Regions from separate parts of the Burkholderia ubonensis genome, predicted to be linked through region 1. Evidence: riboswitches for the same ligand, from Rfam matches in the RefSeq annotation. Region 1 holds a riboswitch; the other holds the start of a gene.

What was found. A riboswitch is a leader RNA that binds a small molecule or an ion and turns the genes downstream of it on or off. The one in region 1 is predicted to bind thiamine pyrophosphate.
Region 2: linked by a shared signal. The riboswitch ahead of thiC (phosphomethylpyrimidine synthase ThiC) and the one ahead of WJ35_RS09755 (FAD-dependent oxidoreductase) in region 1 are both predicted to bind thiamine pyrophosphate.

The regions. Positions count from the first base shown of each region.
Region 1 is NZ_CP013420.1:2,125,263-2,141,066, forward strand. Features, by position in the region: gene WJ35_RS09715 (MlaC/ttg2D family ABC transporter substrate-binding protein) at 1-461, opposite strand, end outside; gene WJ35_RS09720 (VacJ family lipoprotein) at 574-1,482, opposite strand; gene mlaD (outer membrane lipid asymmetry maintenance protein MlaD) at 1,518-2,045, opposite strand; gene mlaE (lipid asymmetry maintenance ABC transporter permease subunit MlaE) at 2,070-2,837, opposite strand; gene WJ35_RS09735 (ABC transporter ATP-binding protein) at 2,834-3,661, opposite strand; gene thiE (thiamine phosphate synthase) at 3,761-4,870, opposite strand; gene WJ35_RS09745 (thiazole synthase) at 4,867-5,682, opposite strand; gene thiS (sulfur carrier protein ThiS) at 5,723-5,920, opposite strand; gene WJ35_RS09755 (FAD-dependent oxidoreductase) at 5,955-7,115, opposite strand; TPP riboswitch at 7,330-7,451, opposite strand; gene WJ35_RS09760 (ABC transporter ATP-binding protein/permease) at 7,724-9,484, shown strand; gene thpR (RNA 2',3'-cyclic phosphodiesterase) at 9,597-10,151, opposite strand; gene WJ35_RS09770 (hypothetical protein) at 10,148-10,390, opposite strand; gene WJ35_RS09775 (glutamate synthase subunit beta) at 10,666-12,132, opposite strand; gene WJ35_RS09780 (glutamate synthase-related protein) at 12,218-15,804, opposite strand, start outside.
Region 2 is NZ_CP013420.1:1,341,677-1,357,480, reverse strand. Features, by position in the region: partial or broken gene recB (exodeoxyribonuclease V subunit beta) at 1-688, shown strand, start outside; gene WJ35_RS06110 (AAA family ATPase) at 685-2,907, shown strand; gene arfB (alternative ribosome rescue aminoacyl-tRNA hydrolase ArfB) at 2,904-3,308, shown strand; partial or broken gene WJ35_RS06100 (EAL domain-containing protein) at 3,318-4,608, opposite strand; gene WJ35_RS06095 (DMT family transporter) at 4,826-5,752, opposite strand; gene WJ35_RS06090 (hypothetical protein) at 5,882-6,130, opposite strand; gene WJ35_RS06085 (glycine zipper 2TM domain-containing protein) at 6,342-6,554, opposite strand; gene thiC (phosphomethylpyrimidine synthase ThiC) at 6,822-8,753, opposite strand; TPP riboswitch at 8,829-8,946, opposite strand; gene WJ35_RS06075 (pentapeptide MXKDX repeat protein) at 9,123-9,380, shown strand; gene WJ35_RS06070 (cytochrome b/b6 domain-containing protein) at 9,486-10,118, shown strand; gene WJ35_RS06065 (molybdopterin-dependent oxidoreductase) at 10,148-10,936, shown strand; partial or broken gene WJ35_RS06060 (EamA family transporter) at 11,383-12,557, shown strand; gene WJ35_RS06055 (MFS transporter) at 12,580-13,785, opposite strand; gene WJ35_RS06050 (phosphodiesterase) at 14,008-14,832, opposite strand; gene WJ35_RS06045 (ABC transporter ATP-binding protein) at 14,887-15,804, opposite strand, start outside.

The sequences.
Region 1 (15,804 bases):
TTGTACAGGCGGTAGTCGATCTGGACCGGCTGGCCGTTGTTCATCGCGACCGTCTTGACCACGACGTCGGTGTCCTCCGGGCTCGCGCGGAACGGCGGGTACTGGATCTGCTGGTCCGGCTTCAGCTGCGCAAGCGCGCCCGAGTAAGTGCGGATCAGCAGCAGCTTGAACTGCTCCATCACCTGCTGCTGCTGCGCCTGCGTCGCGGTGCGCCAGTGGCGGCCCATCGCGAGTTGCGTGGTGCGGCGGAAATCGGTGTACGGCAGGATGTCCTTGTTGACGATCGTGATGATGCGGTTCGTGTCGCCCTGCTTGATCGTCTGCTGCTTCACTTCATCGAGCACCTGCTGCGTGGCGCTCTTGATCAGTGCCTGCGGGTTCGACTGGTCGACTTCCGCGTAGGCTGCGCCGCCGAACGAGAACAGCGCCGCGAAGACCGGGATCAGGAACAGTTTCTTCATAATATTGACCTGCATGAATGAGTCGAGGCGGAAGTTGGAGCCGGTAGCTTACGCGCAAGTTCGCGTGCGCCGCCGGCATAATCGTTTCCGGCTGTAACGAATGTAAGTCCGATCAATGCAGCCGGATGCTCGGGATGCGCAGCCCGCCGGGCGCGGGCGGCGTCACCTGCATCGGCGGCACGTTCGTTGCGCTGGCCGGATTCGGCGCAACGGCCGCTTCCGACCCCGGCGCCGGTGCGGCCGCACCGGATGCAGCCGCCGGCGCCGCCGCGCCGTCATCCGGCAGGTCGTATTTCGGCAGCGCGTCGCCGTCCGACGCTCCGCCCGCTTCGCCGCGCGCATTGCTGATCAGCATCTGGCGCCGCTGCAGGTACGCATTGCGCACGAACGAGTACTTGTCGATCGCCGCCGCTTCCAGCACGTCGCCCGCGCCGAGCAGGTTCGAGCGCGTATTCACGAGGTTCAGGCCGAACAGGCCATAGCTCACGCCGTCCGGCTTCACGTAGGTCAGCGGATTGCCGAGATAGTCGACGCCGAGGCCCGCCGCGTCGCGCACGGTGCTCGGGCCGAGCAGCGGCAGCACCAGGTACGGGCCCGCCGGCATGCCGTAGCGGCCCATCGTGACGCCGAAGTCGGCCGTGTGCTTCGGCAGCTTCGCGATCGTCGCGACGTCGAACAGGCCGCCGACACCGAACACGGTGTTGATCACGACGCGCATGATGTCGCCGACGCCGTCCGCGATCCGCAGCTGCACGAGGTTGTTCGCCGCGATGTAGACGTCGCCGATGTTCGAGAAGAAGTTCGTCACGCTGTCGCGCACCGGCTGCGGCACCACGTACTGATAGCCCTTCGCGACCGGCTTCAGCGCATAGGTGTCGACGGTGTCGTTGAACTTGTACATCGTCCGGTTGAAGCCCTCGAGCGGATCACCCTTGGTCGGCGTCTGCACGGTGGCGCAGCCGCTCAGCGCGGCTGCCGCAGCCACCGCGAGCGCGGCGTGCCTGATCCGAATCGTCTGCATGTTCGTTTCCCCTCTTATTGTGATCTCTCGTGTGGTTATTGGGCGCCGGACGCCGCGGGCGCCGTCGCGGCAGGCGCGCCGGAGGCCGGTTTCGCACCGCCGGCGTCCGCCGCCTTGCTGTACAGGAACTGGCCGATCAGGTTCTCGAGCACGATCGCCGACTGCGTCATCGCGATCGTGTCGCCCGCCTTCAGCATCTCGGAATCGCCGCCCGGCTCGAGGCCGACGTACTGCTCGCCGAGCAGGCCCGACGTCAGGATCTTCGCGGACGAATCCTTCGGGAACTGGTATTGCTTGTCGAGATCGATCGTCACGAGCGCCTGGTAGGTGTTCGTGTCGAAGCCGATCGCCTGCACGCGGCCGACCACGACGCCCGCGCTCTTCACGGCGGCGCGCGGCTTCAGCCCGCCGATGTTGTCGAATTTCATCTTCACCGCGTAGGTCGGCTGAAACGACAGCGAACTCATGTTGCCGACCTTCAGCGCAAGGAACAGTACCGCCAGGAAGCCCACCACCACGAACAGGCCGACCCAGAAGTCGAGAGCAGTCTTTTTCATCGTCATCCCAAAATATGGCTTGGCTGAGGCTTAGCTGAACATCAGCGCGGTCAGCAGGAAATCGAGGCCGAGTACGGCGAGCGACGCGAACACGACCGTCTTGGTGGTAGCGCGCGACACGCCTTCAGGCGTCGGCTTCGCCTCGTACCCTTGAAACAGTGCAATGAAGGTCACGGCGAACCCGAACACGATGCTCTTCAGCACGCCGTTGCCGACGTCGGCCCAGACCTGCACGCCGCCCTGCATCTGCGACCAGAACGCGCCCGAATCGACGCCGATCAGGATCACGCCGACGAAATAGCCGCCGAGCACGCCGACCGCGTTGAAGATCGCCGCGAGGAGCGGCATCGCGATGATCCCGCCCCACATGCGCGGCGCGATCACCGTCTTGATCGGATCGACCGCCATCATCTCGAGCGCGGTGAGCTGCTCGCCGGCCTTCATCAGGCCGATCTCGGCGGTCAGCGACGTGCCCGCGCGGCCCGCGAACAGCAGCGCCGTGACGACCGGCCCGAGCTCGCGCACGAGCGACAGCGCGACGAGCAGGCCGAGCGCCTGCTCGGACCCGTAGCGGTTCAGCGTGTAGTAGCCCTGCAGGCCGAGCACGAAGCCGACGAACAGGCCCGACACCGCGATGATCACGAACGAGTAGTTGCCGAGGAAGTGGATCTGCTTCGTGACGAGCCGCGGCCGGCGCAGCAGCGGGAAGAATTCCAGCACGAGCCGCACGAACATGCGGGCGCCATAGCCGGCGCGCACGAGGCCGCCGATGACGAAACGTCCGATCGCGCTGATCATGCGCGCCCTCCGCCGAGCCCGAAATCCACGCCGAGCGGCGGGCTCGTGTAATGAAATTTGAACGGGCCGTCCGGCGCGCCGTCGATGAACTGGCGCACGCTCGGATCGGTCGACGCGCGCAACTCGTCGGGGGTGCCCTGCGCGAGCACGCCGCCGTTGGCCAGGAAGTACACGTAGTCGGCGATCGCGAACGACTCCGGCACGTCGTGCGTGACGAGGATCGACGTCGCGCCGAGCGCGTGGTTCAGCGTGCGGATCAGGTTCGCGGTGATGCCGAGCGAGATCGGGTCGAGGCCCGCGAACGGCTCGTCGTACATGATCAGCTGCGGATCGAGCGCGATCGCCCGCGCGAGCGCGATGCGCCGCGCCATGCCGCCCGACACCTCGGACGGCATCAGGTCGCGCGCGCCGCGCAGGCCCACCGCGTTGAGCTTCATCAGCACCAGGTCGCGGATCAGCTCCTCGGGCAGGTCGGTATGCTCGCGCAGCGCGAACGCGACGTTGTCGAACACCGACATGTCGGTGAAGAGCGCGCCGAACTGGAACAGCATGCCCATCTTGCGGCGCAGCGCGTACAGGCCGTCGCGCGTCTGCGCGCCGACGTCGGCGCCGTCGAACAGCACCTGGCCGCGACGTGCGCGCACGAGCCCGCCGATCAGGCGCAGCACGGTGGTCTTGCCGCAGCCCGAGCCGCCCATGACCGCGACCACCTGCCCGCGCGCGAAGCGCAGGTTCAGGTTCGACAGGACGAGGCGGTCGCCGTAGCCGAAGTCGACATCGCGGAGTTCCAGCAGGGTCTCGGAAGTGGTGGGGGCGGCGCTCACGGAGCTGACATTCCTTTTACGCAGAACGCCGAATTATAGGGCCTGCATCGGAATGATGTCGTGACGTTGCCCTCGGCCTTCCGGTCAATGAATGTCAAATTATCCGGGAAACAATTGCTGCAGCGCAATAATCCTTGCCCGATAATCCGCGGCCCCGGTCACCGCGCTGACCACCGCGACGCTGCCGACGCCCGTCGCCAGCACGGCCGGCAGCGTGTCCGGCCCGACCCCGCCGATCGCGACGAGCGGCGCCTGCGCGCCCGCGAAGCGCGCGTAGCGGGCGATCCGGGCGAGCCCCTGCGGCGGCGCGGCGACTGCCTTGGTCGTGGTCGCGAACACCGGCCCGAGCGCGAGATAGCTCGGGCGCACGTGCAGCGCGCGCAACATTTCGTAATATCCGTGACTCGACAGGCCCAGCCGCAGCCCCGCGCGCGCGATCGCCGCAAGGTCGGCCGTCTCGAGGTCCTCCTGGCCCAGATGCACGCCGTATGCCCCTGCTTCCACGGCAATCTGCCAGTAATCGTTGATGAACACGCGCGCGTCCGGACGGCGGCGCCCCGCGGCAACCGCGCGCTCGATTTCCGCGCGCAGCAGATCCGGCGCGGCGCCCTTCACGCGCAGCTGCACGGTCAGCACGCCGCAGTCCAGCACCCGCTCGACCCATTCCGCGCTCGGCACGACCGGATACAGGCCGAGCCGCGCGGGACACGGCGGGAAGGCCGGCTCGGGCGCGGGCGGCAGCCCGGCGACGCGCGGGAATCGTGCCGGGTCGACGGGCCAGGGGTCCGCGTCGCCGGTTTCGTCGCCGTCGCGCCACGCGAGCGCGAGCACCAGCGCGTCGGGCGGCGCGAAGCCGCAATCGAGGAACGCGGCGAGCGCGGGCATCCAGTCGTCCGCGAGCGGATGGGCACCTTCGAGCGCATGGCGCGCGCCGGCGGCATGCAGCACCGCGCCGCGCTCGTCGAATTCGATCGCGACCGCGTCGGCGGACGCCGGGCGCGATGCGGCCGACGCGCGCACCTGGGCCGCCCGGTCGCCGGCCGACACGATCAGCACGTCGCCGTCGGCCGGCAGGTCGGGCGGCGCGACGCACAACCGCCACGACGCCGCGCCGCGCGGCCACTCGCCGAGCCGCGCGCGAATCCGCTCGGCCGCCTCCGTCAGCTCGTCCGCGGGCGGCCAGAATGCGGCGGCCAGCCCCGCGCTCACGCGCCGCCCCCGTCCTGGTGCCAGAACGGCATGCCGACGACCGGCGTGCTCGCGTGCGCGGTTTCGCGCGCATCCATCGGCCCCGCGAGGTACGCGGCCCGGCCGGCGGCGACGCCCTGCGCGAATGCGCGCGCCATGATTTCCGGATGGGTCGCCTGCGACACCGCCGTGTTCAGCAGCACGCCGTCGAAGCCCCACTCCATCACCTGGCACGCGTGCGACGGCACGCCGAGCCCCGCGTCGACGATCAGCGGCACGTCCGGCAGCCGCTCGCGCAGCACGCGCAGCCCGTACGGGTTCACGACGCCCTTGCCGGTGCCGATCGGCGCGCCCCACGGCATCAGCGCCTCGCAGCCGACGTCGAGCAGGCGCCGGCCGATCACGAGATCCTCGGTGCAGTACGGCAGCACCTTGAAGCCGTCCTTGACCAGTTGCGCGGCGGCCTCGATCAGGCCGACCGGGTCGGGCTGCAGCGTGTAGTCGTCGCCGATCAGCTCGAGCTTGATCCAGTCGGTCTCGAACACCTCGCGCGCCATGTGCGCGGTGGTCACCGCCTCGGCGACGGTCTGGCAGCCGGCCGTATTCGGCAACAGCGGCACCGCGTGACGCTTGAGCAGGTCGAAGAAGCCGGCTTCGGCGGTGCCGCCGCTCATCTGGCGGCGCAGCGCGACCGTCAGGAGGCCGGGCTGCGCAGCCGCGATCGAATCGGACAGCGACTGCAGCGACGGATAGCGCGACGTGCCGAGCAGCACGCGGCTTGCGAAAGTTTCGCCGTACAGCGTCAGCGCATCGGCGCAAGGGAGGGACGTCATCTCGTGTTCCTGGAAAAGATCGGGGATGCACCGGCGGCGCTCAGCCGCCCGCGACGGGGTGCACGACGTCGAGCTTGTCGCCCGCGGCGAGCGCGCGCGCCGCATGCTGCGCGCGCGCGACGAACGTGCCGTTCAGCGCGACCGCGAACGGCGGCCGCGCGCCGTACGCGGCGAGCGCGTCGGCAACCGTCGCGCCGTCGGGCAGCGTGAGGGTCTGCTGATTGATCTGAATATTCATGGCTTGCTTCGTCGAATACGGGAGGCGACGCGCGTCAGGCCGGCTGGCGCGCAACGTCGCGGTGATGAAGGAGATCCGGCCAGCGTGCCGCGCCGCGCCACGCGGCGAACGCATCCGCGCCGCCGAACGTGCCTCCGGGCGCGCCGGACGGCGCGCCGGACAGCGCCGCCTCGGCGAACGCGACCGCCGCGTGCGCGACCTCCGGCGCGATCATGAAGCCGTGCCGGTACAGGCCGTTGACGGCAAGCGTCGCGGCGCCGTCCCAGATCAGCGCCGGGCGATGGTCGGGCAGCGTCGGCCGGCACTGCGAATTCAGTTCGAGGATGCGCGCCTCGCCGAACGCCGGATGCACGGAGAACGCGGCGCTCAGCAGCTCCAGCGCGGAGCGCACGCTGACGGGCGACATGTCCTCGCCCTCCACTTCGGTCGCGCCGATCACGTACAGGTCGTCCTGCTTCGGCGCGATGTACAGCGGATAGCGCGGATGCAGCAGCCGCACCGGCCGCGTCAGGCCGATGCCCGGCGCATGCACGCGCGCGACTTCGCCGCGGATGCCGCGCAGCGCGGGCAGCACCGGCTTCGCGCCGAGCCCGCGGCAGTCGATCGTGAAATGCGCGTCCGGCAGGTTGCGCGCGTCGATCGCGACGTGCCAGTGCGTGGCGACGCCGCGCTGCGCGAGGCCCGCGGCAATGGCGCGCAGCGCCTGTCGGTTGTCGAGCTGGCCTTCGCGCGGCAGCAGCAGGCCCCGCGCGAAGCGGCCCGCGAGCGCCGGCTCGGCCGCATCGACCTGCGCGCCGGCAAGCGTGACGAGGCCGCCGTCGAGCAGTGCGGCCGGCGCGTTCGCGCGCACGCGCCGCTCGAACAGCGGCGCCTCGGCGCGATCCGCGTGATGCCAGACGACGAGCGTGCCGTGGTGCTGGAAGAACACCGGCTCGGGAAGTTCGGCGAGCCACTGCGGCCACCGTGCGAGCGACGCCACGCCCAGCTCGGTGATCAGCCGTTCCGCGCTGGCCGCCTCGGCGAGCGGCGCGAGCATCGCGGCCGCGATCCACGCGGCCGACTGCTCGCCGTCGGGGCCGCCGCGCTCGTAGAGCGCGACGCGATGCCCGTTGCCCGCGAGCCGCCACGCGATCAGGCGGCCGACGAGGCCGCCGCCCAGCACGGCGAAATCCGGACGAGAGGTCGGCGTGCTCATCGGACGCCCTCCCCGCGAAAAGCGCGTCCATGCGGAGCGGACACGCGTGCGTGATCCCGTGCGAACGCGCGCGGGGCGGGACAAAAGACTGAAGATTGATCGGCCATCGAATCCTTCCGTAACGCGCGTCGCGCGTACCCAAAAGGACGAAACCGGCAGCAAAGGCCGGCCGGACGGAACAGCGCGCTGGCAATGGGGACGCAGCCAGCGCAGCCCGGCGGGATCGGAAACTTCCCGCGCCGGTATTACCCGGATCGGGTGCGAAGGGTCTCTCTCAGCCTCGCTGCGGCGCCGGTATCTCTGCCGGCCGTGCACGAAGCACCCCTGTTTCGTCGACGGCCATTAGACCATAAAAGCGGAAATCGCCGCAAACTGTCCCCGGTCGGCAATTTCACCGATGCCGCGCGCCGCTCTGGCACAATGCCCGCAGGCCGGTGCGCTTGGGCGCGCCGGTTGCCGTTTCACCGCTGGCCGTTAAGACCCGTTTAAGACGGGCGGACCACAATGCGCGACGCCCGCCGTCATGCGGCACCTTTTCCCGGCCCGCCGTTTCGCGGCGCGCACCCGGCACCGCCCGGCCTGCGCGCCGGCTACACATCAGGAAGCACATGACCCAATCGACCCATACCGCCCCCGACGCGCCGCAGGACGAGCGCCCGGTTTCCGCGTGGAGCCTCATCAAGCCCTACTGGGTCTCGTCCGAATGGAAAGTCGCGTGGGGATTGCTCGTCACGATCGTCGTGATCAATCTCTGCGTCGTCTGGATCAACGTCAAGCTGAACCAGTGGAACGCGCAGTTCTACAACGCGCTGCAGGCGAAGAACGTCCACGACTTCCCCGGTCTGCTGATGCAGTTCTCGGCGCTCGCGTTCGGCTTCATCATCCTCGCCGTGTATGGACGCTACCTGCGCCAGATGCTCGGGTTCCGCTGGCGGCAATGGCTGACCAACCGCTTTCTGAACGAATGGCTCGGCGATCGCGCGTTCTACCGGATCGAGCGCGACCGCCTCGCCGACAACCCCGACCAGCGGATTACCGACGACCTGCAATCGTTCGCGACGACGACGCTCTCGCTGTCGCTCGACTTGCTGTCGACGATCGTCACGCTGGTGTCGTTCATCACGATCCTGTGGTCGCTCGCCGGCGCGCTGACGTTCACGCTCGGCGGCACGCCGATCGCAATTCCCGGCTACATGGTGTGGGCGGCCGCGCTGTACGCGGTGGTCGGCTCGCTGATCATCCAGAAGGTCGGCCATCCGCTCGTGTCGATCAACTACCAGCAGCAGCGCGTCGAGGCGGACTTCCGCTTCGGGCTGATCCGCGTGCGCGAGAACGCCGAGCAGATCGCGTTCTACGACGGCGAGCAGACCGAGACCGGCAACGCGCGAAACCTGTTCATGCGCATCCGCGACAACTGGTGGCGCGTGATGAAGTACACGAAGCGGCTCACGTTCGTGCTGAGCTTCTACGGGCAGATCGCGATCATCTTCCCGCTCGTCGTGGCCGCGCCGCGCTACTTCGCGGGCGCGTTCTCGTTCGGCGTGCTGATGCAGATCTCGTCCGCGTTCAACACCGTCAGCGACTCGTTCTCGTGGTTCATCAACAGTTACAGCACGCTCGTCGAATGGCGCGCGACCGTCAACCGTCTGCGCGAATTCAAGCGCGTGATGCGCGCGTCGCACCTGAAGGAAAGCGTGTCGCCCGCGACCGAGCACGGCGGCATCAACCTGCATTACGTCGATAGCGAGCGTCTGTCGACGTCGTCGCTCAAGCTCGCGCTGCCGAACGGCAACGCGCTCGCCGACATCGGCAGCGTCACGATCGAGCCCGGCTCGCGCTGGCTCGTGATCGGCAAGTCGGGCTCCGGCAAGAGCACGTTCATGCGTGCGCTCGCGGGGCTATGGCCGTTCGGCGACGGCGCGATCGACGCGCCGGTCAGCGCGCGGATGATGTTCGTGCCGCAGACGAGCTACCTGCCGATCGGCACGCTGAAGGCCGCGCTCACCTATCCGGCCACGGCCGACGCTTACAGCGACGACGCATGCCGCGACGCGCTGCGCGCGTGCCGGCTCGAGGAGTACGTCGACCGGCTCGGCGAGACCGCGCACTGGACCCGCGTACTGTCGCCGGGCGAGCAGCAGCGTCTTGCCGGCGCGCGCGTGCTGCTGCACAAGCCGGACTTCCTGTTCCTCGACGAAGCGACGAGCGCGCTCGACGCCGACAACGAAGCGCGCCTCTATCACCTGTTCAACGAGCGGCTGCCGCAGGCCGCGATCGTCAGCATCGCGCACCGCGAATCGCTCGCGGCGTACCACGGCGGCACGATCAACGTCGAACGCGTGAGCGACAGCGACAAGGTCGCCGCGTAGCGCCCTGTAACGCTGCGCTCCTGCATGGCGCGGCATTCCTGACTAGCGCTGCACTCGTTATGCAGCGAAGCAACGAGCCGGCGCGCTGCACCGGCTCGCCGTCCCTTCTGCCCTACCCGCCCGCAGCCGCGATCGGCGCCGACACGATCGGCACATGCGACACGCCTTCGTGCGACAACCGGCTTTCGAACAACGTCAGCGCTTCGAAGCGCAGCGCGAGCGGCCGGCCGATCGCGCCGCCATGCGCGGGCTGCCCGACCGCGTAGTGCGGCAGCCGCGCGAGCGTCACGTGCGGCCGGAACGGCCGGCGATCGGTCGGCATGCCGAGCTCGCGCAACACCGCAGACAACGCCGCGTTCAGCGCCGCGCACGCGGGATCGGCCGCGAGTTCGGCCACGATCAGCCTGGCGCGCGGCAGACTCGGCCACCACGCAAGCCGCTCGACCTGCTGCAGCGGCAACGCGTGCTCGGCCGCCAGCGCCGGCAGCCGCGCGGCGAGCGCGTCGCACCGGTCGCGCTCGATCGCGCCGAGAAACGCGAGCGTCACGTGCAGCTGCTCCAGCTGCGTGCGCCGCGCGCCGCGCGCGACCGGCAGCGCGTGCAATGCGTCGCGCGACGCCGCGTCGGGCATCAGCGCGACGAATGCACGGAGCCGGTCGCCGTTCATGATTCGCGCGCCGCGACGCGCGGGTCGGCCAGCGCATCGGCGCCGGCCGGCAGCACGCATGCGCGTGCCGGGATCGTGTGGCGCGCGAACGCCGGCTTAGCGATGCGCTGCCGGCGATAGTCTCCCCACGCGGCACGCGCATGCTTGCCGGGCGCGAGGCTCGCAACGAAGTTGACGACCGCCATCGCCGGCACGATCCCGTAGGCGGCGTTGAACAGACCAGGCACGGATGCGCTCATCCTCAATCCTTCTACAGGGCTCGGTCATATGCGCCGGCCGCGCGAACGCCGCCGTCGGGACGACATGATCGGATCGGGCAGCCCGCCCGAAAACCGCAAACGGAAACGATCGGCGCTCGCATGACATCGCGACCCGATGTGATCAGATTAGGCGACGCATCGCGAAGATGCGTCGACGCGCACGATGCGACCGCGCACCACGGGCGGTCGGCTGCCATAAAAAAACGGGCGCCCTCGCGGACGCCCGTCTCGTCGAAACCTGCTCGCGGCCGAAATCAGCGCGGCAGTTCCGAATGCCCCATCAGGTACGCATCGACCGACCGCGCGCATTGCCGGCCTTCGCGGATCGCCCACACCACGAGCGACTGGCCGCGGCGCATGTCGCCCGCCGCGAACACCTTGTCGACCGACGTGTAGTACGCGCGATCGCCTTCGGTCGCCGCACGCGCGTTGCCGCGCGCGTCCTTGTCGACGCCGAATGCCTCGAGCACCGGAGAAGCCGGCTGCGTGAAGCCCATCGCGAGCAGCACCAGGTCGGCCTTCATCTCGAATTCCGAGCCCGGCACTTCCTGCATCTTGCCGTCCTTCCACTCGACGCGCGCCGCGATCAGCTTCTCGACCTTGCCGTTCTTGCCTTCGAAGCGCTTCGTCGCGACCGCCCAGTCGCGCTCGCAGCCTTCCTCGTGCGACGACGACGTGCGCAGCTTGATCGGCCAGTACGGCCACACGAGCGGCTTGTTTTCCTGCTCCGGCGGCTGCGGCAGCAGCTCGAACTGCGTGACGCTCTTCGCGCCATGACGGTTCGACGTGCCGACGCAGTCCGAACCCGTGTCGCCGCCGCCGATCACGACGACGTGCTTGCCCTTCGCGAGCAGCTGGTCGACGAGCTTGTCGCCTGCGTTCACGCGGTTCTGCTGCGGCAGGAAGTCCATCGCGAAGTGGATGCCGGCCAGCTCGCGGCCCGGCACCGGCAGGTCGCGCGGCGTTTCCGAGCCGCCCGCGATCACCACCGCGTCGAATTCTTCCTTCAGCGTCGCCGGTGAAATGGTTTCCTTCGCCATGTTGCCGATCGAGTCCGGCAGCGCATCCTTGCCGATGAACACGCTGGTGCGGAACGTCACGCCTTCCGCCTCCATCTGGCGCATGCGGCGGTCGATCAGCCACTTCTCGAGCTTGAAGTCGGGAATCCCGTAGCGCAGCAGGCCGCCGATCCGGTCGCTCTTCTCGAACACCGTCACGTCGTGGCCCGCGCGCGCAAGCTGCTGCGCGGCGGCGAGGCCCGCGGGGCCGGAGCCGACGACCGCGACCTTCTTGCCCGTCTTGTGCGCGGCCGGCTGCGGCTGCACCCAGCCTTCCGCCCATGCCTTGTCGATGATCGCGTGCTCGATCGACTTGATGCCGACCGGGTCGTCGTTGATCCCGAGCGTGCACGCCGCCTCGCACGGCGCCGGGCAGATGCGGCCCGTGAACTCCGGGAAATTGTTGGTCGAATGCAGGACTTCGATCGCCTGCTTCCAGTCCTGGCGATACACCAGGTCGTTGAAGTCCGGGATGATGTTGTTGACCGGGCAGCCGTTGTTGCAGAACGGGATGCCGCAATCCATGCAGCGCGCGCCCTGGACCTTCGCGTCCGCGTCGGACAGCGCCTGGACGAATTCCTTGTAGTGCTTCACGCGCGTGAGCGGTGCCTCGTACGCCTCGTGGCGGCGTTCGAACTCCAGAAAACCGGTTGCCTTGCCCATAAGGTGCTCTTCTGATTCCGTGTATCGGGTGGGGGAGCCGCGCGGCCCGTCAGGCGCGCGCGGCCTCTGCTGTGTCGTTCGTCGCTCAGGCGGCCAGTTCTTCCTTCGCCGCCTTCTTCGCGCCGATCTCGCCCAGCGCGCGCTTGTATTCGTGCGGGAACACCTTCACGAACTGGCGCCGCGCCGCGTCCCAGTTTTCCAGCAGCGATTTCGCGCGCGGCGAGCCGGTGAACTGGAAATGACGCTCGACGAGCCCCTTGAGCAGCGCTTCGTCCGTCGTGCCCGCGTGCCAGAGCGCGCGGTCGACCGTGCGCTCCTGCTCGGCCTGCTGCAGCACCGGATCGAGCGCGACCATCGACTTGTTGCACTTCGCCGCGAATGTGCCTTCCGGGTCGTACACGTACGCGACGCCGCCCGACATGCCGGCCGCGAAGTTGCGCCCCGTCTCGCCGAGCACGACGACCGTGCCGCCCGTCATGTATTCGCAGCCGTGGTCGCCCGTGCCCTCGACGACCGCCGTCGCGCCCGAGTTGCGCACGCAGAAGCGCTCGCCGGCGACGCCGCGGAAGAACGCTTCGCCTTCGATCGCGCCGTACATCACCGTGTTGCCGCAGATGATGTTTTCCTCGGACTTGCCGCGGAAGTCGTTGGTCGGGCGGATGATGATCCGGCCGCCCGACAGGCCCTTGCCGACGTAGTCGTTGCCGTCGCCGACGAGATCGAGCGTCACGCCCTTCGCGAGGAACGCGCCGAAGCTCTGGCCCGCCGTGCCCTTCAGCTGGATGTGCACCGCGTCGTCGTCGAGGCCTTCGTGGCCGTGCTTCTTCGCGATCGCGCCCGACAGCATCGCGCCGACCGTGCGGTTCACGTTGCGCACCGGCTGGATGAACGATACGTGCTCGCCGTTCTCGATCGCCGCCTTCGCCTTCTCGATCAGCACATGGTCGAGCGCGCGTTCGAGGCCGTGGTCCTGCACGTCGACGTGACGCGGCGCGACGTCCTCGCAGTCTTCCGGCTGGTGGAACACGCGCGAGAAGTCGAGACCCTTCGCCTTCCAGTGCTCGATGCCCTTGCGGGTGTCGAGCAGGTCGGCGCGGCCGACGAGGTCGTCGAACTTCGCGATGCCGAGCTGCGCCATGATCTCGCGCACTTCCTCGGCGACGAAGAAGAAGTAGTTGACGACGTGTTCCGGCTGGCCCGAGAACTTCGCGCGCAGCACCGGGTCCTGCGTCGCGACGCCGACCGGGCACGTGTTCAGGTGGCACTTGCGCATCATGATGCAGCCCTCGACGACGAGCGGCGCCGTCGCGAAGCCGAATTCGTCCGCGCCGAGCAGCGCGCCGATCACGACGTCGCGGCCGGTCTTCATCTGGCCGTCGGCCTGCACGCGGATGCGGCCGCGCAGGCGGTTCAGCACGAGCGTCTGCTGCGTTTCGGCGAGGCCGAGCTCCCACGGCGTGCCCGCGTGCTTGACCGACGACAGCGGCGACGCGCCGGTGCCGCCGTCATGGCCGGCGATCACGACGTGATCGGCCTTCGCCTTCGCGACGCCCGCCGCGACCGTGCCGACGCCCACTTCCGACACGAGCTTCACCGAGATGCTCGAGCTCGGGTTCACGTTCTTCAGGTCGTGGATCAGCTGCGCCAGATCCTCGATCGAGTAGATGTCGTGGTGCGGCGGCGGCGAGATCAGGCCGACGCCCGGCACCGAGTAGCGCAGCTTGCCGATGTAGTCGGACACCTTGTGGCCCGGCAACTGGCCGCCTTCGCCCGGCTTCGCGCCCTGCGCCATCTTGATCTGGATCTGGTCGGCCGATGCCAGGTACTCGGCCGTCACGCCGAAGCGGCCCGACGCGACCTGCTTGATCTTCGAGCGCAGCGAATCGCCGTCCTTCAGCGGGATGTCGCTGACGATCTCGTCGCCGATCACCGACTTCAGCGACTCGCCCGACTTGATCGGAATGCCGCGCAGCTCGTTGCGGTAGCGCTTCTCGTCCTCGCCGCCCTCGCCGGTGTTCGACTTGCCGCCGATCCGGTTCATCGCGATCGCGAGCGTCGCGTGCGCTTCGGTGCTGATCGAGCCGAGCGACATCGCGCCCGTCGCGAAGCGCTTGACGATGTCCTTCGCCGGCTCGACTTCGTCGATCGGAATCGCCTTCGCCGGCGACACCTTGAACTCGAACAGGCCGCGGAACGTCATGTGGCGCTTCGTCTGATCGTTGATCAGGTGCGCGTACTCCTTGTACGTCTGGTACGAGTTGCTGCGCGTCGCGTGCTGCAGCTTCGCGATCGAATCCGGCGTCCACATGTGGTCCTCGCCGCGCACGCGATACGCGTACTCGCCGCCCGCATCGAGCATGTCGCGCAGCACCGGGTTGTCGCCGAACGCGTCGCGGTGCAGGCGGATCGCCTCTTCCGCGACTTCGAACAGGCCGATGCCGCCGACCTTCGACGCCGTGCCCTTGAAGTACTTCTCGACGAGGTCGGTCGCGAGGCCGAGCGCTTCGAAGATCTGCGCGCCCGTGTACGACATGTACGTCGAGATGCCCATCTTCGACATGACCTTCTGCAGGCCCTTGCCGACCGCCTTCGTGAAGTTGTACACCGCCTTTTCCGGCGACAGGTCGCCCTTCAGGCCGTCGGCCATCTGCGCGAGCGTTTCCATCGCGAGGTACGGGTGGACCGCTTCCGCGCCGTAGCCGGCGAGCAGCGCGAAGTGGTGCGTCTCGCGCGCCGAACCCGTCTCGACGACGAGGCCCGTGCTGGTGCGCAGCCCCTGCTGGACGAGGTGCGTGTGGATCGCCGAGGTCGCGAGCAGCGCGGGAATCGCGACGTGCTCGGCGTCGGTCTTGCGGTCCGACACGATCAGGATGTTGTAGCCCGACTTCACCGCGTCGACGGCTTCCGCGCACAGCGACGCGAGGCGCGCCTCGATGCCGGCCTTGCCCCACGCGACCGGGTAGCAGATGCTCAGCTCGTACGAGCTGAACTTGCCGCCCGTGTACTGGTCGATCGCGCGGATCTTCGCGATGTCCTTGAAGTCCAGCACCGGCTGCGACACTTCGAGCCGCATCGGCGGGTTGATGTTGTTCGTGTCGAGCAGGTTCGGCTTCGGGCCGATGAACGACACGAGCGACATCACCATGTTCTCGCGGATCGGGTCGATCGGCGGGTTCGTGACCTGCGCGAACAGCTGCTTGAAGTAGTGATAGAGCGTCTTGTTCTTGTTCGACATCACCGCGAGCGGCGAGTCGTTGCCCATCGAGCCGACTGCTTCCTCGCCCTGCTGCGCCATCGGCGCCATCAGGAACTTCAGGTCTTCCTGCGTATAGCCGAACGCCTGCTGGCGGTCGAGCAGCGTCGCGCCCTGGCTGCGGCCGGCCGCGACCTCTTCCGCCTTCGGCTCGATCTCGTCGAGCTTGATGCGCACGGCGTCGATCCAGCTCTTGTACGGCTTCGCGTTCGCGAGGTTGTCCTTGAGCTCCTTGTCATCGATGATGCGGCCGTGCTCCATGTCGATCAGGAACATCTTGCCCGGCTGCAGGCGCCACTTCTTGACGATCTTCGATTCGGGGATCGGCAGCGTGCCGGCTTCCGACGCCATGATCACGAGGTCGTCGTCGGTCACGATGTAGCGCGCCGGGCGCAGGCCGTTGCGGTCGAGCGTCGCGC
Region 2 (15,804 bases), 780 kb from region 1:
GCACCGCCTGTTCGAGCTGAGCGATTTCACCGATCCGGGATCGTGGCACGCGGCCGCGCTCGGCGCGCTGCACGACCGGCCCGTCGAGGCCGAGCCCGAGCTCGGCGAGCGGCTGCCCGCGATGATGGCGCGGCTCGTCGACGACGTCGTGCGCACCGAGCTCGTGCCGGGCATGCGGCTGGCCGGGCTCGATCCGGCCAGGCGGCTCAACGAAATGGGCTTCCTGTTCGCGGCGCCGTCGCTGGACCTGAGCGCGCTGCGCCGGCTGCTGGTCGCGCACGGGTATCCGGACGTCGCGCTGGAGGCGGGCGTGCTTGCCGGCTACATCAAGGGTTTCATCGACATGATCGTCGAACATGACGGCCGATTCTGGATCGTCGACTGGAAGTCGAACCATCTCGGCAATACGCCGGATGCCTACGGCCCGCGCGCGCTCGACGCGGCGATGGCCGATCACGCGTATCACCTGCAGGCGCTGCTCTATACGGTCGCGCTGCATCGCTACCTGCGCGGCCGGCTGCACGAGTACGACTACGACACGCATATCGCGGGCTACCTGTACCTGTTCGTGCGCGGCGTGCGGCCCGGCTGGCGCAGCGGCGGCGCGCCGGCCGGCGTGCACGCGCGGCGGCCCGCGCGCGAGCTCGTCGACGCGCTCGACCGGATGATGGAAGGGGGCCGCGCATGAGCACGCCCGACGATACGCTCGAGTTCACCGGCGGCCTCGTCGCGCGCCTGCCCGAGCCCGCGGATTTCGGCATTGCGCTCGCGGAAGGCTTCGCGCGCCGGATCGGCGATCTTGCGCGCCGCGCGGGCGCGCCGGCCGCGGCGGCGCGCTGGGCCGCGCGCGCCGCGTTCGCGGCCAGCCGCGCGACCGCGGGCGGACATGTGTGCGTGTCGCTCGGCGCGCTCGCGCAGCGTTACGACGAACCGCTCGCCGACGTGCGCGCGGCGCTCGCGGCGAGCGGCGTCGCCGCGTTCGGCGTGCTCGAGCGCGGCGAGGAGCGGCCGCTGATCGTCGACCGGCACGACCGGCTCTACCTCGCGCGCTATTTCGCATACGAACGGCGGCTCGCCGAAGCGCTCGTCGCGCAGGCGGGCGCGGGGGCGGCCGCGGCCGATGCGGCGCCGGCGCCCGACGTGCTGCGCGAGCGCCTCGCCCGCTACTTCGGGCCGGCGACCGGCGAAACCGACTGGCAGCGCGTCGCGGCGATCGTTGCGCTGACGGGCCGCGTGACGATCGTCAGCGGCGGTCCCGGCACCGGCAAGACGACCACCGTCGTCGGCGTGCTCGCGTGCCTGCTCGACGCGCATCCCGGCCTGCGCATCGCGCTGGCCGCGCCGACCGGCAAGGCCGCGCAACGGATGCAGGAAGCGCTGCACGCGCGGGCCGGCGACCTGCCGCCCGAACTCGCCGCGCGCCTGCCGAACACGTCGTACACGCTGCACCGCCTGCTGGGCGGCGGCGGGGCGGCGGGGTTCCGCCATCATCGTGACAACCCGCTGCCCTACGACCTGATCGTCGTCGACGAAGCGTCGATGATCGACGTCGCGCTGGCCGCGCATCTGCTCGATGCGCTCGCGCCGGGCGCGCGGCTCGTGCTGCTCGGCGACAAGGACCAGCTTGCCGCGGTCGAGGCGGGCGCCGTGTTCGCCGAGCTGAGCGCGCGGCCGTCGTTCAGTGCGGCAGCTTGCGCGCGCATCGCGCAGGCGCTCGGCATCGACGAAGCGGCGTTCGTCGCGGCGCTGCCGACGCCGGCCGATGCCGAGCCGGACGCAGCCACGGCGGCGGCTGCGATCGGGCGCACGCCGGTCGCGCCGCCCCCGGCCGATCCCCGCCAGGCGTCGCTGTTCGATGATGAGCCGCCTGCGGCCGTGGCGACGGACGACGAAGCCGCAGGCGACGCCGACGACGCTGACGATGGGCCCGCATGGATCGAGGCCGACGAACTGGCGTGGCTCGACGCGGCCGCATTGCCGCCGCTCGATGCCGGGGCCGCGCAGCGCGTCGCGGCGATGCCCCCCGTTGCTCCGGAGGACGTCGAGGCCGCTGAAGCGACCACCCCGGCGCCGCTCGCGGATTGCGTCGTGTGGCTCGAGCGCAATTACCGTTTCGGGCTCGATTCGCCAATCGGCCGCCTGTCGCTGGCGATCCGCCGCGGCGACGTGCAGGAGGCGCTCGACGCGCTGCCGGCGAGCGACGCGGCCGCCGCGTCGTTCCACGAGGATGCCGGCGACACGCTCGCCGCGACGACCGTCGAACGGCTCGCGCGGCGCTTTTCCGCCTATCTGGACGCGTTGCGGGATGCGCTCGCTGCCGCCGTGCCGGACCCGTTGCCGCTGTTCGACGCGCTCAACCGCTTCCGGATCCTGTGCGCGACGCGTGGCGGGGCGCGCGGCGCCGAACACGTCAATGCGCTCGTCGCGGCGCACGTGCGCCGCGCCGCGCACGTGCCGCTCGCGGTCGGCGCGCACTGGTTCACCGGGCGGCCGATCATGGTGACGCGCAACGACTATGCGCTCGGGCTGTTCAACGGCGACATCGGCATTGCGCTGCCCGACGCGCAGGGCGTGCTGCGCGTGTGGTTCAAGCGGGCGGACGGCACCGCGCGCGCCGTGTCGCCGGCCGCGCTGCCGCCGCACGAGACCGCGTTCGCGCTGACCGTTCACAAATCGCAGGGCTCGGAATTCGACGAAGCCGCGCTCGTGCTGCCGGCGACGTTCGGCCGCGTGCTGACGCGCGAGCTGGTCTACACGGCGGTGACGCGGGCGCGCACGCGCGTGCAGGTGATCGGCGGGCGCCGCGTACTCGCGCAGGCGATCGCGACGCGCACGCAGCGCGATTCGGGGCTGTCGGCGCGCATCGCCGAGGCGCTTGCGCGGCGCGCCACGGAGGCGTCGCGATGATGATCCGCTACACGCTCGATCCGGCCGAGATCGAATGGACCGCGGTGCGTGCGCAGGGCGCGGGCGGACAGAACGTCAACAAGGTGTCGAGCGCGATTCACCTGCGCTTCGACATCCGCGCGTCGTCACTGCCGCCGCTGCTCAAGGAGCGGCTGCTCGCGCTGTCGGACCAGCGCGTCACGCGCGACGGCGTCGTCGTGATCAAGTCGCAGGAGCACCGGACCCAGGAGCGGAACCGCGAAGCCGCGCTGGCGCGGCTCGACGCGTTGATTCGCAGCGTCGCCGTCACGCCGCGCGCACGTGTCGCGACCCGGCCGACGCGCGCGTCGAAAGAGCGGCGGCTGGAGCACAAGGCGCGCCGCAGCGTCGTGAAGTCCGGGCGGGGGAAGATCGTGGATTGACGCGCGTCGTCAGCGCATGATCGTGCCCGCGCTGTCGAGCACGAAGTCGACGCAGAACACGACGAGCCGATCGTGCACGCGGGTCGCGACGGCGGCCGTATAGCAATCGCGGCCTTCGGTCAGCGAGAAGTGCGGCCCCATCAGCGCGACGCGGCCCGGCGCGGCGATCGCGCGCTGGAAGTACGGCCGCCGCGACCAGTTGCTGTGCGTTTCCGGGAACAGCGGCGCAAGGCGTGTGGTGATCGGATTGCGCTCGTCGGGCTGCGCGCTGATCGACGGCAGGAACTGTTCGCCGATCTCGTTCGTGACGAACACGCGGCGCGCCGACGGCATCACGAGCACGCGCTGCGCGGCGTTGCGCAGGTCGCCGCTCGCGGCGAACGCGGCCGCGCCGGCGAGCACGAGCCGTTCGATTGCATCGAAGCCCGGCTGCGCGGCGCTCGTCTGCGCGTGGCGGCGGGCGATGAAGCGCTTCCACGCGGCATCGAGCAGCGCGGGCGCCGCCGCGCTCGCGCGGGCGATCGACGGGTCGGGCCGGCCGAACTGGAAGCCCTGCACGAAATCGATGTCCGCTTCCATCAGCGCCTGCAGCGCGTCGTCGCTCTCGACGCCTTCCGCGAGCACCATCGCGCCGGCCTGATGCAGCATCGACACGAGGTGATGCATGATGCGGCGGTCCTCGGCGGACCACGTCGCGCGCTCGACGAGCGAGCGGTCGAGCTTGACGATGTCGGGCTTCGCGCGCCACACGCGGTCGAAATTCGAGAAGCCGGTGCCGAAATCGTCGATCGCGATCAGGAAGTCGCGGTGCTGGATCATGTCGATCGTGCGGGCGAGCGCGGCTTCGTCGCGCGACGGCTGCTCGACGACCTCGAGCACGACGCGGTTCGGCGGCAACGCGAAATGCTTGCACAGCAACTCGACGAACTCGCGCTGCACGAGGCCCGAATCGAGCACGCGCGGCGTCACGTTCAGGAACAGCCAGCCGTCGCCGATGCCTTGCGCGACGAAATTGGCGGTATGCAGGCAGCGGGCGAGCCGGTCGAGCAGCAGCGCGTCGGCCGCCGTGCGCCTTGTCGAACAGGGCGCCGGGCGACAGCGTCTCGCCGTTCGCATCGGTCGCGCGCAGCAGCGCTTCATAGCCGACGACGCGCTTGTGCGTGATCGACAGCACCGGCTGGAACACGCTGCGCAGCGTCACGCCGCGATAGTCGGTCACCCAGCCGCTGGGCGTCGGCGTAAGGCGTTCGAGCAGGGATTCGAGCGAGAGTTCGCGGGGGAGGTCGCGGGCGGGCTTCATGTCGAAGATGCCCTGCGGCGATCGGCGAGACGGTCTCGTGCGCGCCGCGCCGAAACCGTCACACACGCGGGTGGACGCAAAAGAACGCGGTGCATCGTAACCGCCTTGTGCGGATGAGTGCTGCGAGTGTAACGGTAACTGCGCGCCGTGCGTATCAGGGAAACTCCAGACGCAAACGCTACACCGGCGCGCGGCGCAGGCGTCAGCCGCACGCCGCTCAGGCCGCCTCGCCGCCGCGCGGGCCGAAGCCCGGAATCCGTCTGATCACGCCGGTCGCGAGCGCCGTGCCGGCGAGCACGATCGCACAGCCCTCGAGCATCACGGCCGACACGTGTTCGCCGAGGAACAGCGCGCCCCACAACAGGCCGAACACCGGGATCACGAACGTCACGGTGATCGCGCGGGCCGGCCCGACGTGCGCGATCAGGTAGAAGAAGATGAAATACGCGATGCCCGTGCACGCGATGCCGAGGCCGAGGACGGCGCCCCACGCGTGCGCGCCGACCGGCGCGGCCGGCCAGGTCGCGATCGCGAACGGCAGCAGCAGCGCCGTCGAGCCGATCATGCTGCCGGTCGCGTTGACGAGCGGGTCGACGCCGCTCAGCTTGCGCTTCGTGTAGTTGGCCGCGATGCCGTACAGCAGCGTCGCGCCGAGCGCCGCGGCCGCGGCGAGCGCGGTCGCGCCCGCGCCCGCGCCGCCGTGCGCGCTCGCAACCTGGTCCCAGACGAGCGTGAGCACGCCGGCGAAGCCGATCACGAGGCCGAGCGCGCGCGGCAGCGACAGCTTGTCCTTCAGCCACAGGTACGCGACGAGCGCGCCCCACAGCGGCGTCGTCGCGTTGATCACCGACGTCACGCCGGCCGACAGCGTGAGTTCCGCGAACGCGAACAGGCAGAACGGCACGCCGGAATTGAGCGCGCCGACGACGAACAGCGGCCATGCATGGCGGCGCAGTTGCGCGCCGAGCGCGGCGGGCGCAATGCGCGTCAGCGCGAGCCCGAGCAGGAACAGCGCGCCGATGCCGACGCGCAGCACCATCAGCGGCGCGACGCCGAACTCGGCGACGCCGATTCGGATGAACAGGAACGACGCGCCCCACAGGGCGGCGAGCACGGTCAGCAGAAGGGCGTTCTTGGGCGACATCGGGCGGCCGGCGAGAGGAGGAATGCGGTGGATGTTACACCGCAGGATCGCGCGTTCGTTTCACGATCGGATGAAACGACAAGAAACGGGACCTCGGCGCGCGCGCCCGCCCGGCCGCGCCCCGGTGCATCAATGGTGGCGCCAGCCGCCGCGCCCGCCGAAGCCGAAATTGAGCGAAACCGCCGGCCCCCACCAGCCGCCCCAGGCCGGCGCATAGGCGGGCGCCGGATAATAGTAGGCGGGCGCGGGCTCGACATACACCGGCGCGGTCTGGACGGGCGCCGCCGCGTAATAGCCGGACGGATAGTAGCCGTACGGGTAGTAGCAGCCGGCGAGGGCTGCGCATGCGAGCGCCGTGGCGACGAGGGTCCTGGTCATGATGTTTCTCCGGCGGGAGCCGATGCTTCAGCTTAGCCCGCACGGCGACGCATCGGCGAGCGAAAGGGTAACGGCGCGTTTCCGGGGGCATCGCCGCGCAATGTGCCAATGCGTGCCCGCCAATGCGAAACGGCGTTTCCGCACCGCGGAAACGCCGTTTTGCCCAAGCCGCCGCGCGCGGCGGCGACCTGGAATGAGCCTGAGCGTACGCTTACTTGCCGATCTGGTTGCCGATGATGCCGCCGGCGGCTGCGCCGCCGAGGGTCGACAGCGCATTGCCGCCGATCGCCGCACCGGCGACGCCGCCGACGCCCGCGCCGATGGCCGTGTCGCGTTGACGTCTCGTCATCGAGTCGCACGCCGTCAGGCTGGCCATCGTCGCGACGAGCAGTGCGTACACCCCAATACGTCGGATCGAGTTCATGATCGTTGTCCTTGTGGTAGTGGAGGGAGGTCGCACGACCGTATCGAGGCTGTGCATATGGCCAATCTACCCGCCGTCCCGTCATGCTGCTGTAAGGACTTGTTAAGGCTCGGGCGCTTTCGTAATGAATTGTTTCTCGCCCGCGGGCAGGCATGCGCGATGCGACGAACGCGCAAAACAAAGCCCGCTCGAAAGCGGGCTCGTGCAGGCGTCGGCAGACGTGTGCGGGGCCGCGGCCCGTGCGAGCCGCGGCCTCCGCATGTCCGCTTACTGGCGGTGATAGATCTCGGCGCCGGTCTTCACGAACTCGACGGCCTTGACCTCCATCCCTTTCTTCAGCGCTTCGGTTTCGGACACGCCTTGCTGCGCCGCAAACTCGCGCACGTCCTGCGTGATCTTCATCGAGCAGAAGTGCGGGCCGCACATCGAGCAGAAGTGCGCGACCTTCGCCGAATCCTTCGGCAGCGTTTCGTCGTGGAATTCGCGCGCCTTGTCCGGATCGAGGCCGAGGTTGAACTGGTCTTCCCAGCGGAACTCGAAGCGCGCCTTCGACAGCGCGTTGTCGCGCACCTGCGCGCCCGGGTGGCCCTTCGCGAGATCCGCGGCGTGCGCGGCGAGCTTGTACGTGATGATGCCTTCCTTCACGTCGTCCTTGTTCGGCAGGCCGAGGTGCTCCTTCGGCGTCACGTAGCACAGCATCGCGGTGCCGAACCAGCCGATCATCGCGGCGCCGATGCCCGACGTGATGTGGTCGTAGCCCGGCGCGATGTCGGTCGTCAGCGGCCCGAGCGTGTAGAACGGCGCTTCCTTGCACCAGTCGAGCTGCAGATCCATGTTTTCCTTGATCAGCTGCATCGGCACGTGGCCCGGGCCTTCGATCATCACCTGCACGTCATGCTTCCACGCGATCTGCGTGAGCTCGCCGAGCGTCTTCAGCTCGCCGAGCTGCGCTTCGTCGTTCGCGTCGTAGATCGAGCCGGGGCGCAGGCCGTCGCCGAGCGAGAAGCTCACGTCGTACGCCTTCATGATTTCGCAGATCTCTTCGAAGTGCTCGTACAGGAAGCTTTCCTTGTGATGCGCGAGGCACCACTTCGCCATGATCGAGCCGCCGCGCGACACGATGCCCGTCATCCGGTTCGCGGTGAGCGGCACGTACTGCAGGCGCACGCCCGCGTGGATCGTGAAGTAGTCGACGCCTTGCTCGGCCTGCTCGATCAGCGTGTCGCGGAAGATTTCCCAGGTCAGGTCCTCGGCCTTGCCGTTGACCTTCTCGAGCGCCTGGTAGATCGGCACCGTGCCGATCGGCACCGGGCTGTTGCGGATGATCCACTCGCGCGTTTCATGGATGTGCTTGCCGGTCGACAGGTCCATCACCGTGTCGCCGCCCCAGCGGATCGCCCACGTCATCTTGTCGACTTCCTCGCCGATCGACGACGTGACGGCCGAGTTGCCGATGTTCGCGTTGATCTTCACGAGGAAGTTGCGGCCGATGATCATCGGCTCGGATTCCGGGTGGTTGATGTTCGCGGGGATGATCGCGCGGCCGCACGCCACTTCCGAGCGCACGAATTCCGGCGTGATCTCGGTGAGCGCATTGGGGCCGAATGCGGCGGCGCCGAACGCCTGGCCCGCATGCTGGCGGCCCATCATCGCGGCGAGCTTCGCGCCGTTCGGGCCGCTCGCCTTCAGGCTTTCCAGGTACTCGGCGCGGCGCTGGTTCTCGCGGATCGCGATGTATTCCATTTCCGGCGTGATGATGCCCTGGCGCGCATAGTGCATCTGCGTGACGTTCTTGCCGGCCTGCGCGCGGCGCGGATGGCGGTGCAGGCCCGGGAAGCGCAGGTCGGCCGTGGCCGGGTCGGCCGCGCGTTCGCGGCCGTACTCGCTCGTGAGGCCCGACAGCGTTTCGGTGTCGCCGCGCGCTTCGATCCAGCGCTGGCGCAGCGCGGGCAGGCCCGCGCGGATGTCGATCTTCGCTTCTGGATCTGTGTACGGGCCCGACGTATCGTAGACGTAAATGGGCGGATTCTTTTCACCGCCGAAGCCGGTCGGCGTGTCGGACTGCGTGATCTCGCGCATCGGCACGCGGATGTCGGGCTGCGACCCCGTCACGTAAATCTTGCGCGAATTCGGCAGCGGCGCGACGGCAGCGGCGTCGACGTGCGCGTCGGCGGACAGAAACTTCGGATTGGCGTTCATGCGATCTCCTGATGTGGGGCGCTCGCTAAGCAGGAGACGAGATTCGTGAGGCGGCGGGTTTCGTCAGAGGGATGGCGGCGAAGCCCGTACGCTTCCCTGCGCTGGCATTATCCAGATCAGGTTCAAAGGGTATTTCTCACCCGCAATTGCCGGTTTGTTGACCGGGCGCATTGCAGGACCCCCGCGTTAGCAAGCGCACACGATACACCGGCTTCGCGGCGGTTTCAACCGGGGACAGATCCGTGCCGGATGCACGGCCGCAGCATCGCGCGGCTGCGCGCGTCGCGAAAAAATTTCGCGACGGCCTGTCATATGGCGCCGCGTCGTCCGTCTATTCGGCTCCTTGAACCCATGTACTGGAGTGATGTCATGAAAAAAGCACTGATGGCAGCCTGCGTCGCCGGCCTTGCGTTCGCGGTGACGGGCGCTTATGCGCAGAACGACGCGATGTCGAAGGATCAGGCGCCGATGTCGAAGGACGCGATGGGCCACGAAGCGATGTCGAAGGACGAAGGGATGCAGAAGGACGGCATGAAGAAGCAGAAGCACGCGATGAAGAAGGGCGCCATGTCGCACGACGAGATGGGCAAGCCGAAGCAGGACGACAAGATGAGCCCGTCCAACTGACGGGATGGTTCGCGCGCGGCACGTGCCGCCGGCCCGGTCATGCGTTCGCGACAGCGGGCGCCGCCCGGCCGGCGCGGCAGCCGCGCCACTGGAGGAGTCGTCATCATGCAAACCGTTCACGCCACCGGGCCCGCGGCCGCGACGCCGCCCGCGCGCTCGATCCACCCGCCGTGGGTGCGCGTGTGCCACTGGCTCAACGCGCTCGCCGCGATCGTGATGGTGCTGTCCGGCTGGCGCATCTACGATGCGTCGCCGATCTATCCGCCGTTCGCGTTCCCGCACGGCATCACGCTGGGCGGCTGGCTCGGCGGAGCGTTGCAATGGCATTTCGCGGCGATGTGGCTGCTCGCGGGCAACGGGATCTTCTACCTGACGATGGCGATCGCGACCGGACGCCTCGCGCGCAAGTTCTGGCCGGTCACGCCGGCCGCCGTGTGGCGCGACTTGCGCGCCGCGCTGCACGGCAAGCTGTCGCACGACGACCTGAGCGTCTACAACGCGGTGCAGCGTGCGGCCTATCTGACCGCGATCGTCGATCTCGTGGTGCTGGTGCTGTCCGGTCTCGTGATCTGGAAGTCGGTGCAGTTTCCGCTGCTGCGCACGCTGCTCGGCGGCTACGACAGCGCGCGCGTCGTGCATTTCTGGGCGATGTCGGTGCTCGTCGCGTTCTTCGTCGTGCACGTCGCGATGGCGCTGCTGGTGCCGCGCTCGCTGCTCGCGATGCTGCGCGGCCGCTGATTCGTCTGCTCACGATCGAGGAACTCATCATGTCCGAATCCGAATCCCCCGGCGAGCGCCGGCCGTGGACGCTCGACCGGCAATCGCTCGCGCTCGACGTGCGGCGCGAGCTCGCGATGCCGTCGCGGCGCCTGTTCAATCGCCGCATCCTGACGCTCGGCGGCCTCGCGATGCTGTCCGGCTGCACGCTGCAGGACGATGCGTCGGTCAACGCGTTTCTCGAGAAGGTGTCGCGGATGAACGACCGCGTGCAGGCATGGCTGTTCAGCCCGGACCGGCTTGCGCCGACCTATACCGAAGCGGACCTGACGCGGCCGTTCCCGTTCAACGCGTACTACGGGATCGACGAGGTGCCGCACGTCGATGCGGCGACGTACCGGCTCGCGCTGTCCGGCCGCGTGAGCGGCAAGCGCGTGTGGACGCTCGACGAGCTGTATGCGCTGCCGCATGCGGAGCAGATCACGCGGCACATCTGCGTCGAGGGATGGAGCGCGATCGGGCGCTGGGGCGGCACGCCGTTCGGCGCGTTCCTCGCGCGCGTCGGCGCGGATACGAGCGCGAAGTACGTCGGCTTCAAATGCGCGGACGATTACTACGAGAGCATCGACATGCCGACCGCGCTGCATCCGCAGACGCTGCTGACGTTCGAGTACGACGGGCGTCGCCTGCCGCCCGAATTCGGCTTTCCGATGAAGCTGCGGATGCCGACCAAGCTCGGCTACAAGAACCCGAAGCACATCATGGAAATCTTCGTGACCAATACGTATCCGGGCGGGTACTGGGTCGACCAGGGGTACAACTGGTTCGGCGGATCGTGAGCGGCGGGGCGGTGCGGGGCGGGGCGGTGCGTCACGGCGGCGCACCGCGCGCGATGGTGGGCGATGGTGCGTGATGGTGGGCGGCGTCGCGCGGCGGCCGCCCGAGCCGGCCGTCGGCACACGCCCGACGTACCCGCGGCGTCCCACCTCACCCGTGCCGCGCCCGCAAATGTCGCGCCGAAACGTCAGTCGACATCCTTTCGGCCGGGCCGGGCGATCCTTTCGAATCCTTGATGCCATAATGCCGAGCATGCGCGCACGATGCCGTGCGCGCACATCTTGTCCGACCCTCTGCCGCCGCTTGCCGGTTCCTATTCGTCGCCGTTCGCACTGTCATGTCGTTCCGCACGCTCGTCCCCGCTTCCCCGGTCCCGTCTGGGCCGCTTGCCGGTTGCTCCGGCGTCTTGCAGCGGAGCGCGCCACCTGCCGTGCGGGCAGGCTGAACGATGACGCCGCTCGACCGCCTCCTCGATTTCTTCGCCCGGCTGCCCCGACTGCCATTGCGCATCCGCCTGCCGCAAAGCCGCGGCGGCCGCGTCGCGCTCGCGCTCGTGTTCATCTACTTCGTGTGGGGCTCGACCTACAGCGGCCTGCACTTCGCGCTGCAGTCGTTCCCGCCGCTGCTGCTGTCGGGGCTGCGCAACCTGCTCGGCGGCATCGGCCTGTTCATCTTCGCGCTGCGGCGCAAGCCGGAATGGCCGACGCTCGTCGAGATTCGCAACACGGCGATCGTCGGCACGATGCTCGTCGCGCTGTCGTCCGGCACGATCGCGCTCGGGATGCGCACGGTCAGCAGCGGCTCGGCCGCGGTGATGGTCGCCACGGTGCCGCTGTTCGCGACCGTGATCGCGGCCGTCGCGGGGCGGCCCGTGACGAAGGGCGAATGGGTGGCCGTCGCGCTCGGGATGGTCGGCATCGTCGTGCTGAATTCGGGCGGCGCGCGGCCGCGACGAATTCGGCGCTCGGCACGATCTGCGTGCTGGCCGGCGCGCTGTTCTGGGCGGGCGGCGCGCATCTGTCGACGCGGCTCAAGCTGCCGTCCGACCTGTTCCTGTCCACGTCGCTGCAGATCGGCCTCGGCGGCCTGATGTCGACGCTCGCCGCGTGGCTGCTCGGCGAGCGCATCGAGCACCTCGCGGCGGGGCCGGTATTCGCGTTCCTGTACCTGATGGTGTTCTGCACGATGGCCGCGTACGTCGCGTACGGCTACCTGATCCGCCACACGAGCCCGATCATCGCGAGCAGCTGCATGTACGTGAACCCGATCGTCGCGGTCGCGATCGGTGCGCTGATGCTCGGCGAGCCGGTGACGATGGCGACCGTGATCGCGACGGTCGCGATCCTCGGCAGCGTCGGGCTGTCGTTCGTGTTCGACCCGGCGCGGCGGCGCGTGTCGCAGACGGCGTCGGCGAGCGTCTCGGCGCCCGTGACCGCGTCCACCGCATCCGCGCCGGAGCCCGCCACGGCGCCGGCGCCTGCAACGACATCGACGTCAGCGTCTGCACCGACGCAGGCGACGCCGCCGCCGTCCGCACCCGAGCCGACGCAGGCGGCGACCTATGCGTCAGCGCCCGCGTCGAGCGTCAAGCCGGTGCCCGGCGCTCCGGCGGCCGACGCGTGACGGCGACACGCGCGACCGCCGCTTAGCCGCCGCGCTTGCCGCCCCGATGGTGGCACGCGCCGGCGAGCGCGGCGAACGCCAGCCCCGCCGCGCACATGCCGGTCCAGCCGAACGCGCGCCACGCGGCGACGCCGGCCGACGAGCCGAGCGCGCCGCCGATGAAATAGCACACCATGTACACCGTGTTGACGCGGCTGCGCGCGTCGGGCTTCAGCGCATAGATGCGCGACTGGTTCGAGATCTGCGCGGCCTGAACGCCGACGTCGAGCACGATCACGCCGGTCACGAGCCCGGCGATGCTCGCGCCGGACAGCGCGAAGATCACGAACGACAGCGCGACCAGCGCAATCGCGAGCGAGATGATCGCGCGCGGCCCGCGCTTGTCGGCAATGCGGCCCGCATAGGGCGCGGCGAGCGCGCCCGCCGCGCCGACGATGCCGAACAGGCCAGCCGCCTGCGGCCCGAGATGGAACGGCGCGCCGGCGAGCAGCAGCGTGAGCACCGGCCAGAACGCGCTGAACGCCGCGAAGATCGCGGCGCCCGTCAGCGATGCTTCGCGCAGCCCGCGCAACTCGGCCGCGAGATGCCACATCGAGCCGAGCAGCTTGCCGTACGGCAGCGTCGACGTCGGCGAGCTCTTCGGCAGGCGCAGCACGATCACCGCGGCGAGCGCGACGAGCGCGGCGACCGACGCGCCGAACACCGCGCGCCAGCCGAAGTATTCGGCGACGAAGCCGGCGGCCGTGCGCGCGAGCAGGATCCCGATCAGGAGGCCGCTCATCACGGTGCCGACCGCTTGCCCGCGCGCGGCGGGCGGCGCGATTTCCGCGGCGAACGGCACCGCCTGCTGCGCGATGGTCGCGAGCACGCCGATCGCGAGGCTCGCCGCGGCGAGCACCGTGAGCGATGGCGCCGCGGCGGCCGCCGCGACCAGCGCGACCGACAGGCCGGCGATCTGCAGCAGGATCAGCAGGCGGCGGTCGAAGCGGTCGCCGAGCGGCGCGAGCAGGAACATCCCGGCCGCATAGCCGAGCTGCGTCGCGGTCGGTATCGCGCCGATCCACGACGCGTGGTCCGGAAACGCCGCGCGGAAGCTGTCGAGCAGCGGCTGGTTGTAGTAGATGTTCGCGACCGATACGCCCGCGATCGTCGCGAGCAGCAACAACAGGCTGCGCGAATAGTGGGGCGAGGCGGCGTCGGTCGGACGGTCGGGGGCGATGGAAGACATGGCGATACGGGGCGATCGGGTGTGACGTGACCCGTGCGGCCGCGGCGGCTGGCGCCGGCGCGCGCCGGGCATCGGTCGGGGCAGCCGATGATACCGGAGCCGTGCGAAACGTGCCGGTCGCGGCCTCGCCGGGCCGAGTGCGCACGCAATTCCGGCGGCGCAGTGACGGTGCGAGCGGCGGCGAGGGCCGCCACTGCGCCGGAACCGCCGCCGCGGCCGCGCTCAGTCGACGAGCTCGCCGGTCGGCTCGTAGAACGGATACGGGCCGTCGCCTTCGTCGACGTACACGTGATGCGTGATCACGCCGGCATCGGGCGTATGGCGATGCACGGCGAACGCGGGCGGCTCGAGCCGGAAGGCCGACGGCGCGTTGTCGCGCAGGTCGAACGCGACCTGGTGCGCGGGCGCCGGCACGGCCGACGCGATCGTGCCGCCGAAGCGCGCGAACATCGTCCGGTGCACGTGGCCGCACAGCACGCGCTCGACGTTCGGGTAGCCGCGCAGCAGCGCGTCGAGCTTCGCGGCGGCGGCGGGCGCGAGCCGCAGCGCATCCATATGGCCGATTCCCGACGCGAACGGCGGGTGATGCAGCGCGACGATCACGGGCCGATCGCGCGCGGCGTCGAGTTGGCCGGCAAGCCATGCGAGGCGCGCGTCGCACAGGTCGCCGGCGCTCGTGCCGGGCACCTGCGAATCGAGCGCGAGCACGCGCACCGCGCCGACGTCGAGCGCGTACTGCACGAACTCGCCGTCCTGCCATTCCGGGCGATCGGCGAACGCGCGGCGCATGGCCGCGCGGTCGTCGTGGTTGCCGACCATCAGGTAGTACGGGATCTCGAGCGGCGCGAGCAGGTCGCGCAGGTGACGGTATTCGTCGTCGTTGCCGAAATCGGTCAGGTCGCCCGTGACGAGCACCGCATCGGGGCGCGGCTCGAGCGCGTTCAGGCGCGCGATGCAGCGCGCGAGCGCGGCGGCCGTGTCGACGCGCCGGTACGCGAGCTGGCCCGGTCGCTTGATGTGGAGATCGCTGATGTGTGCAAGCAGCATCGTGTTCCTCGGATCATCGGTTTATTATGGGGGACGTCACGTGCGGCACGTGCGTCAAGCGGCGGCGCCGAGCGCGATCAGCCCGTCGGCCGCGATCGTGATGCCGACGGCCGTGCCGCGCGCGAGCTCGATGCGGCCCGGCACGTCGATCACGAGCGCGTCGGGCGCCGCGTGCTCGATCGTGAGCCGGGTGCGCTCGCCGAGGAACGCGCAGCCGCTGACCGCGCCGCGCAGCGGCGCGTGCGCGGGATCGGCGAGCTGCGCGTCTTCCGGCCGGAAGAACCATTCGTCGGCGGCGTGCGGCGTGACGAGCGCGCCGCCCGTCGTCACGAGCGCACCATTTTTCCATTTTCCCGCAATACGGTTCAGCGTGCCGATGAACTGCGCGACCGCGCGGTTCGCGGGCCGGTAGTAGATGTCGCGCGGCGTGCCGATCTGCTCGATGCGGCCCGCGCTCATCACGACGATGCGGTCGCCGAGCTCCATCGCCTCGGCCTGGTCGTGCGTCACGTAGACGGTCGTCACGCCCAGCTCGCGCAGCAGCGCGTTCATCTCGCGGCGCAGCGCGTCGCGCAGCTTCGCATCGAGCGCGGTCAGCGGCTCGTCGAGCAGCAGCACCCTCGGCCGCACCGCCAGCGCGCGCGCCAGCGCGACCCGCTGGCGCTGGCCGCCGGACAGCTGGTCGATCGGCTTCTCCGCGTGCGCGTCGAGCCGCATCATCGCGAGCAGGTCGTCGACGCGCTCGCGCAGCACGCGCGGCTCGGTATTGCGGATCCTGAGTCCGTAGCCGACGTTGCCGCGCACCGTCAGGTTCGGAAACAGCGCGTAGTTCTGGAACACCATGCCGACCTGGCGGCGCTCGATCGGCAGCCGGGTGACGTCGTCGCCGCCGAACAGGATCGCGCCGCCCGCGTCCGGCGTGTCGAGGCCGGCGATCAGGCGCAGCGTCGTGGTTTTGCCGCAGCCGGAGGG